4 regions of the Bradyrhizobium sp. JR4.1 genome follow, and region 2 is predicted to be linked to each of the others. Evidence: predicted binding sites of a transcription regulator. Region 2 holds the regulator's gene; each other region holds the start of a gene.

What was found. Region 2 encodes LexA, which represses DNA repair genes until DNA is damaged. Its sites were predicted from a motif close to TGTTCNNNNTGTGTTCNG; they were not measured.
Region 1: the regulator LexA is predicted to act here: its motif matches at 1,051-1,068, upstream of ABIB90_RS04505 (YifB family Mg chelatase-like AAA ATPase).
Region 3: the regulator LexA is predicted to act here: its motif matches at 1,436-1,453, upstream of ABIB90_RS25175 (DUF3072 domain-containing protein).
Region 4: the regulator LexA is predicted to act here: its motif matches at 927-944, upstream of ABIB90_RS16420 (ATP-dependent helicase).

The regions. Positions count from the first base shown of each region.
Region 1 is NZ_JBEPRY010000001.1:940,541-942,737, forward strand. Features, by position in the region: gene ABIB90_RS04505 (YifB family Mg chelatase-like AAA ATPase) at 1-992, opposite strand, end outside; gene ABIB90_RS04510 (PilZ domain-containing protein) at 1,219-1,464, shown strand; gene ABIB90_RS04515 (tetratricopeptide repeat protein) at 1,545-2,197, shown strand, end outside.
Region 2 is NZ_JBEPRY010000003.1:10,319-12,515, reverse strand. Features, by position in the region: gene ABIB90_RS08520 (molybdopterin molybdotransferase MoeA) at 1-504, shown strand, start outside; gene lexA (transcriptional repressor LexA) at 681-1,382, shown strand; gene ABIB90_RS08510 (hypothetical protein) at 1,835-2,197, shown strand, end outside.
Region 3 is NZ_JBEPRY010000014.1:101,914-104,110, forward strand. Features, by position in the region: gene ABIB90_RS25160 (Do family serine endopeptidase) at 1-166, shown strand, start outside; gene ABIB90_RS25165 (hypothetical protein) at 433-795, shown strand; gene ABIB90_RS25170 (DUF6496 domain-containing protein) at 802-1,119, opposite strand; gene ABIB90_RS25175 (DUF3072 domain-containing protein) at 1,205-1,399, opposite strand; gene ABIB90_RS25180 (hypothetical protein) at 1,515-1,736, shown strand; gene ABIB90_RS25185 (hypothetical protein) at 1,755-1,964, shown strand; gene ABIB90_RS25190 (hypothetical protein) at 2,094-2,197, opposite strand, start outside.
Region 4 is NZ_JBEPRY010000006.1:267,182-269,378, reverse strand. Features, by position in the region: gene ABIB90_RS16430 (thioesterase family protein) at 65-571, shown strand; gene ABIB90_RS16425 (DUF1328 domain-containing protein) at 694-867, opposite strand; gene ABIB90_RS16420 (ATP-dependent helicase) at 1,109-2,197, shown strand, end outside.

The DNA of each region.
Region 1 (2,197 bases), on a different contig from region 2:
CGGTGATTGGCGCGGGACACCGAGACCTCGCCGTTCTCCAGCGGCTGGCGCAGCGAATCCAGCACGCGCGGATCGAATTCGGGGAGCTCGTCGAGGAACAGCACGCCCTGATGCGCGAGGGAGATCTCGCCTGGCCGTGCGCGCATGCCGCCGCCAGTGAGCGCGGCCATGCTGGCGGAATGATGCGGCGATCGAAACGGCCGCCGCGCCGTCAGTGCGCCGCCCTCGATCTCGCCGGCGACAGAGGCGATCATCGAGACTTCGAGCAACTCGCCCGGTGACAGCGGCGGCAGGATCGAGGGCAGGCGTGCCGCCAGCATCGATTTGCCGGCGCCGGGCGCGCCGATCATGAGCAGGTGATGACCGCCGGCGGCCGCGATCTCCAGCGCCCGCTTGGCGCTCTCCTGGCCCTTGATGTCGCGCAGGTCGAGCGGCGAGGCGGCGGCTTCGTGTACCTTCGGCACCGGCCGCGACAGCACCTGCGTTCCCTTGAAATGGTTGGCGATCTGGATCAGCGAACTTGCGGCGATGATCTGGATGTCCGGGCTCGCCCATGCCGCTTCCGAGCCGCAAGCCGCCGGACAGATCAGCCCCTCCTCGCGCACATTGGCGCCGATCGCGGCGGGAAGGACACCGGCCACCGGTGCGATCGATCCGTCGAGGCCAAGCTCGCCCAGAACCGTGAAGCCGGTCAGCGCATCCGGGGGGATCGCGCCGATCGCCCCCATCAGCCCGAGCGCGATCGGCAGGTCATAATGGCTGCCCTCCTTGGGCAGATCGGCGGGCGCGAGATTGACGGTGATCCTGCGCGCCGGCAGCGCCAGCCCAGAGGCGATCAGCGCCGAGCGGACCCGCTCGCGCGCCTCCGACACCGCCTTGTCCGGGAGACCGACGATCGCGAAGGCCGGCAGACCGGGCGCGACCTGCACCTGCACGTCGACCGCACGGGCCTCGATCCCCTCAAAGGCGACGGTAGAAACCCGCTGAACCATGCCCGAACCAGCCTGCCCTTTTGCACAATTAGGGGTAGCAGAGCGGGCCAGTTCTTGCAAGAACAATACGGGAACGGGTCGAGAGGGCCGGAAGGCCCTAACCGATCGTAAACACGTCGAAGACACTACGCCTCGAATGCAAGCTGCTCTGCTCAGCACATTCCAACGAATGTCCGCTACTCCTAGGCTGCGGGATGGGCCGTGGTCTAACGGGTGAACAATTCAGATGCTTGCAAATCGCCGGAGAAGCGAACGACGGATGTGCACGCGGCTCGCCAAGATTCATTTTGGCGCGGGTTCGCTGCCGCGGGACTGCACGATCACGGATATTTCGGATGGCGGCGTGAAAGTGGTGGCGGAATTTCTGGAAGTGCCGCCGCAATTCACCATCATCTTCGCGCCCGACTATTCCCGGCAGTGCCGCCTGCGCTGGCGCATCGGCTGCGAGTTCGGCGCTGAATTCACCGACTGAGCTTTCGGAAGCGCCCCGCCTTAACGGGACTTTAGCGTTAATCGGTAAGCATCTCTGATCAGTCGCCGAGTGATCAGAGTATGTCCAAGCGTTTGTCCGTCGCCTCTCCTCCGGCGAGATATCTGTTTTCCGCGCTTCTGATCCTGGCCCTGGGCGGCTGTCAGACCACCGGCATCGAGGACATCACCGGCGCGCTCGGCGGAAAGTCGGACTCGGCTGTCAGGGCCGAGGCCAAGCCAGACGTGAGGCCGGACATGGACGCGCTGCGCGAGCGCTATCGTGCCAAGCCTGGCGATCCCAACGTCGCGCTCGAATATGGCAAGGCGTTGCGCCAGACCGGCCAGCGCGCGCAGGCGCTCGCGGTGCTGGAGCAGGCCGTGCTCGCCCATTCCAGCAACAAGGCGCTGCTCGCCGGCTATGGCCGCGCGCTCGCCGACAGCGGCAGTTTCCAGCAGGCGTTCGACGTCCTCGGTCGCGCGCATTCGCCCGAGGATCCCGACTGGCATATCCTGTCGGCGCAGGGCGCCGCGCTCGATCAGCTCGGTCGCAACGAGGAGGCGCAGCAATACTACGCCGCCGCACTGAAAATCGTGCCGGACGAACCGTCGGTGCTGTCCAATCTCGGACTGTCCTACATGCTGCAGAACAATCTGCCGCGGGCAGAGGAAACGATGCGCCGCGCGCACGAGCGCAATCCCGCCGATCTCCGGGTGCGCGCCAATCTCGCGCTCGT
Region 2 (2,197 bases):
CGTGAGAGCGGCGCCGACATCCTGATCACGACCGGCGGCGCATCAGTCGGCGACCACGATCTGGTCCAGCAGGCACTGAGGGACGAAGGCATCGCGATGGCGTTCTGGAAGATCGCGATGCGGCCAGGCAAGCCGATGATGCATGGGCGCCTCGGCGCAATGGGTGTGATCGGCCTGCCGGGCAATCCCGTATCGTCCTACGTGTGCGCTTTCCTGTTCATGGTGCCGCTGATTCGCGCCCTGTCGGGCCGTTCAGTGATTCACCATCGCCGCGAACGCGCCGTGCTCGGCCGCGGCGTCGGCGCCAACGACCAGCGCGAGGACTATCTGCGCGCGCATCTGGAGGAGCGTGACGATGGCACACGCGTCGTTCTTCCCGTCAACCATCAGGACTCTTCGCTGCTTGCGAATCTCGCTGCAGCACAGGTACTTCTCGTGCGCGCACCATTCGCGCCGAAGGCCGAAGCCGGCACAGCTTGCGAAGTGTTGCGGCTCCCCGTCTGAGCACCCCCGCAACGCGCGTTCCGCGGAGTTTGCTCTGTTCACGGTAAATTAAGCAGTTGCGGAACATGTATCGAACATATAGTGTCCGTTCATGATTTGTTTCGAGCATGTAGCGGCTTATTGCCGAATTCTGCGTCTCGGAATCGGACGACATCAACCGGGGGACTTTGGTCGAGATGTTAACGCGCAAACAATACGAGCTTCTGCGGTTCATCAGTGAACGTCTGAAGGAAAGCGGCGTGCCGCCCTCCTTCGACGAGATGAAGGATGCGCTCGATCTGCGCTCGAAGTCGGGCATCCATCGCCTGATCACGGCGCTCGAGGAGCGTGGCTTCATCCGACGCCTGCCCAACCGCGCCCGTGCGATTGAAGTCATCAAGCTGCCGGAGCTCCAGGCAGCCGCCGGCAGCCGCCGCGGCTTCACCCCGAGCGTCATCGAGGGCAATCTCGGCAAGGTGCGTGCGGGCTCCAGCCTGCCCGCGGACGAGGGCGAACGCCCCGTGGCGGTACCGGTGATGGGCCGCATCGCGGCCGGCACGCCGATCGAGGCGTTGCAGACACGCAGCCACACCATCAGCGTACCGCCCGACATGCTCGGCTCGGGCGAACATTACGCGCTGGAAGTGCGCGGTGATTCCATGGTTGATGCCGGCATCCTTGACGGCGACATGGCGCTGATTCAGCGCAACGAGAGCGCCGATACCGGCGACATCGTGGTGGCGCTGATCGACGACGAGGAAGCGACGCTGAAGCGCTTCCGCCGTCGCGGCGCCTCGATCGCGCTCGAGCCCGCCAACGCTGCATATGAGGTCCGCATCCTGCCGCCCAATCGGGTGAAGATTCAGGGCAAGCTGATCGGGCTTTACCGGAAGTACTGATACCGGACGTACTTGATACCTGGAGAAGTTGGCGCCTCGCGCGCTTCCGATCGGCATCGCCGGTCAGAGATTGGAGCGGATCATCGTCCGCTCCGGCTGGATAGTCTTTCTGGTTCTGCACAGACTATCCGGCCCCTCCTCCGGCGCTGGCTCCTCGCGACGCCCACGAAGCAGCACCGAAACAGCACCGCTTCGCGGCTCGGGTGTGCGAGGAAACAGCGACCAGCGATCGAGGTCGTTGCACCAGCCGGCAAGATTCGCGCATGCGCCTCCCGAATGCATCGCAACTCGCTTTGTTCCTATTGAATTCGGGAAAGATAATGTGATCGCGGCTTGCGGAAACCAGCCGCAGATTTGCCCACAACCGAGCAGAGCTTTCGTGCTTCAACTCTGATAGAGGCCTGCGCCTCGATAAGAGACGCGGGTTGCTATCCCAGCATGAGGAGCACCCGATGTGTGACTACAGCCTGCATGCCGTCGCGTCGCGCCCCGCCGAAGTCGGCGAGACGATCGTCTCGACAAATTTCCGCGGCACCTCGACGCGCGGCTTCGCCTCCGCAGCCGATCCGTCTGTTGCCGTCTGCCTGCTGCCGGGAACGGAGCTCGCCTTCGCAGACGACGTCCGCTACGACAATCGCTGGATCTGGACGCGGACCATCAATTCCCGCGTGGGCAAGTTCGGCAAGATCGATCCGCACGTTCCCGACCGCCATCATGACGCGATCGAATTCCCCGACGGCAAATTTGTGCTGGTGACGCAGCTCGTCGAAGGCCAGCGCGCGACCGTGCTGCAACTGCCTGTGACCCAGTCGGTC
Region 3 (2,197 bases), on a different contig from region 2:
CATCCAGACCGGCGACGTCATCCTCAATGTGGGGGGCAAGGCCGTCGCCAATATCGGCGATGTCCGTTCGGAGCTGGCGCAGGCGAAATCGTCCGGCAAGCGCAGCGTGCTGCTGCAGGTCAGAAGCGCGCAGGCGACCCGGTTCGTGGCGGTGCCGCTCGCATAAGTCGAACGTCGATCGGCGCAACTCCAAAAAGGCGGCCTACGGGCCGCCTTTCCTGTTCGCCTTCAGGATTTCGGATGCCCGCCGATAACATTCTCGTTAACGGCAGGGAGGATGACCCGGTTCGTCCGAAAAAGCCGTGTTCGTTCATCACAATTACGGATCTCGTATGGACTCGGCGGCAATGAAGCCGCCGACGATTGCAAGCGTGGAACTTCGAACTTGCCGCCGCTGAGCCGGCCGGCAATTCGTATTTGATCGGTGCCGACATGGATCGATTGAAGCTCTCGCTGACGGCTGCGCTGCTCGTGGCGCCGTTCGTGCTGTGGGGCGGAAACGCTCTCGGGCGTGACGACGGCCGCTACGCGGACTCACCTCTTAAGCCGTGGTTCGACGGCCTGCGCAGCCATCTCGGTCCGTGCTGCTCGGATGCGGACGGGTTTGCCGTCGCCGATCCCGATTGGGACTCGCACAATGGACATTATCGCGTGCGGCTCGACGGCGAATGGGTCGAGGTACCGGACGAAGCCGTGATCACCGAGCCGAACCGGGCCGGCCGCACCATGGTGTGGCCGGTGAAGACCGCGTTCGGCGTGTCGATCCGCTGCTTCATGCCGGGCAGCATGATCTGACGGAGGTCAGCGCGACCGTTTGGAAGATTTGCGCTTCGACGTTTTCTTCGAACTCTTCTTCGAAGTCTTCTTGGATGTTTTCCGAGATGTCTTCTTTGACGTCTTCTTGGACGACTTCCGTTTCGCTGCTTTCTTCGGGACCTTCTTGCCCTTCTTGCGCGCTTTCGACAGGCCGATCGCGATCGCCTGCTTGCGGCTCTTCACGCGTCCGCCTCGACCGCCAAGTCCGCTTTTCGCGGTCCCCTTCTTGTAGCGCTTCATCTCGCCTTCGACATCGCTGCCGGAGCTGCGCGAGTAGCGGCGCTTCTTTGCCTTGCGTGCCATGCATGTTCTCCCTTGGCCTGGGAAAACAATCCGAGACAGGCATAGTTCCGAAAGCGCAAGCAACGTCCCGGATACGCGGCCTAGCCTAGAACGAATCCGCCAGCTCGATCTCCGCTTCCAGCACCTGAATGCGCCGCGCTGCCTCGCTGGAGGACAGATCCCGCGCATATTGCGCGGGTTGATACGCCTCTTCGCTCAGCCGTTTCAGCCGGAGGCCCTGCGCCCGCGTCATCTGCTCGGTGAGGAAAGCTTTGGCGTCGTATCTACCCTGAACCTGCATATCGCTTCTCCCTTCTGAAATCGTGACTTGACTATATGTTCTTATTTTGTTCTAACAAGTCATGGACAATAGAATTAATGAAATTCGACGTAAAATCAGCGCCTTGAGGTTGGAAATGGCCGATATCGAGGTGTCCGTCCGCGAACTCGTCGAGCGCGATCGCGACTGCACGGAGAAGGCCCTGGCGCAGATGGATCTGCGCCGGAAAATCAATCTGCTGATCGGCGAATGGAAGGCTGCAGGTGGCGGCGATGTCCTGCCGAATGTCCGCGATAGGATGCGCCTTCGTTCCGCGAAGGCAGCAGGTAGTCCTCTGCGCGTGGTCGCGCGCCGCTGAGAGCTTTGGGAGCGCACGGTGGGGGAAGACCCGGATGTGTACCGGATTCTAAAGCTGCGCGCCGAGATTCTCGAACTGGGCTCTGCCATCCGGCAGCTGCAACGCGAGGGGCTCGACGACGCCGCGGCCCAGCTCTTGATCGCCCGCAAGCGGGCACGGCTCGATCATCTGGTGAAATCAGATCCTGCGGGCGTCCACCCTGACATCCTGGGCAGCCATCGTAGCTGAGCCTTGGCGTAACGCGCGTGCGGGGCTCGTCGATACCGCATGTCGACGAAGCGGCCCGAGAAAAAGTTCGTTTGAACACCAAAGCAAAAGGCCCCGCGATCGCGGGGCCTTCATGATTTCGGGGAACACCTACTTGGTGTTGCTCATGCCGCCCTTGTTGTTCGTCATGGTGCCGCCCTGGTCGGAGCCGGGGCCGGAGCCGCCCTGACCGGAGGGATCAGCACCCTTGGAAG
Region 4 (2,197 bases), on a different contig from region 2:
ACCGTGGCAAAGGACATCTCACCGGTCAAGTCAAGCGACCGGACGCATAGCTGGGGAAGGACACATGCCGGAGACTGCTGCCACAACGATCGAGGGCGCGCCGTTCCGCGCCTTGATCATGCAGATCGAGCCGCAATGGATCGACTACAACGGCCACCTCAACATGGCCTATTACAACGTGATGTTCGACCGCGCGATCGACCAGATGTGGCTGACGCTTGGGATCGGGCCGGGCTACATGAAGGAGCGCGGCGGCTCGACCTTCACCGCGGAATGCCATGTGCGGTATTTGCGCGAAATCCACCTCGGTGATCCCGTGCAGGTCTCGGTCTGGCTGCTGGAAGCCGACGACAAGCGGCTTCACACCTTCCAGGAGCTGCGGCACGCGACCGAAGGCTGGTTGTCGGCAACCTCCGAAAACATGTCGCTGCACATCGACATGGGCTCACGAAAGGTGGCGGCGTTTCCGCCAGACATTCGCGAGCGCATTGCGGCGGTGGTCAAGGCTCATAGCGCCATGCCGCGGCCCGAGGGCATCGGACGGAACGTGGCGATGCCCTCGAAGCGGTAAGGGTCTAACCTCCTCATCCTGAGGAGCCCGCAAAGCGGGCGTCTCGAAGGATGCAAGGCCACAGCCGGGCCTTCATGGTTCGAGACGCGCGTTCCGCGCTCCTCACCATGAGGATCACATGGCTAAACCCTGTTACGACCCCGTGCCAGACCGACAACGGCCGAGACCAGGAACAGCACGACCGCGATGAAGAAGATGATCTTGGCGATTTCGATCGACGCGCCGGCGAGGCCGCCAAAGCCCAGGATACCGGCGATCAAGGCGATAACCAGAAACGTCACAACCCAGCTAAGCATGATCCGAACCTCTGTTTCGATGTCTGTCTGCGATCGGCGCGGCTGACGCGCCTCACTTGCAGAACCAATCGCCAACTCGGAACAATGGTTCCGGGCCGCTGGGGCCGGAAATTCGCCTGACCCGCAGGAACAAATTGGCTTTCCGCGCACGTGGAAAACCCCCGTCCGCGGCCCCATATAGGGACCAATCCCTGTTAAGAAGGCTGCCCTTTCACCACCCCGCGGTGCCAACGTGGGGCAAATGATTCGCATGACCGAGCCGAGCAAGATCACGTCCCAGAGCGTCCCCGACCACCAGCCCGCAGCCGGCGGCATCGCCGCGCGTGCGCGCGCCTCGGTGGGCCCGCAATACCTGTCCGGGCTCAATCCGGAGCAGCGCGAGGCGGTGGAGACGCTGGACGGCCCGGTTCTGGTGCTGGCCGGCGCCGGCACCGGCAAGACCCGCGTGCTGACCACGCGCATCGCCCATATCCTGAGCCAGGGCCGCGCCCGCCCCTCCGAAATCCTGTCGGTGACCTTCACCAACAAGGCCGCGCGCGAGATGAAGCATCGGCTCGGCCAGATGCTCGGCCATGCGGTGGAAGGGATGCCGTGGCTCGGCACCTTCCACTCCATCGGCGGACGCATCCTGCGCACCCACGCCGAACTGGCGCAGCTCAAGTCGAACTTCACCGTGCTCGACGTCGACGATCAGGTGCGGCTCTTGAAGCAGCTGCTGCAAGCCGACCACATCGACGACAAGCGCTGGCCCGCGCGCATGCTCGCCGGCCTGATCGACGGCTGGAAGAACCGCGGCCTGACACCGTCGCAGGTGCCGTCGGGCGAAGCCGCCGTGTTCGCCAACGGCAAGGGCGGCAAGCTCTATGCGAGCTACCAGGAGCGGTTGAAGATTTTGAACGCCGCCGATTTCGGCGATCTGCTGCTCGAGGACATCCGCATCTTCCGCGAGCATCCGGATATCCTGCGGCAGTATCAGCAGCGCTTCAAATTCATCCTGGTCGATGAGTATCAAGACACCAACGTCGCGCAGTATCTGTGGCTGCGGCTATTGTCGCAGGCACCGACGAAGCCAACCTCGCCCACTGTCATTCCGGGGCGGCTCGAAGAGCCGAACCCGGAATCCGGAGATGAGTCTGCCGTTCGAGATTCTCAGGTGCGCGATCGCGCACCGGAGTTCGATGCTACGCATCGCCCCGGAATGACGGAACTCGCTGCCCCCCACGTCAAGAACATCTGCTGCGTCGGCGATGACGACCAGTCGATCTATGGCTGGCGCGGCGCGGAGGTCGACAACATCCTGCGCTTCGACCATGATTTTCCCGGCGCCAAG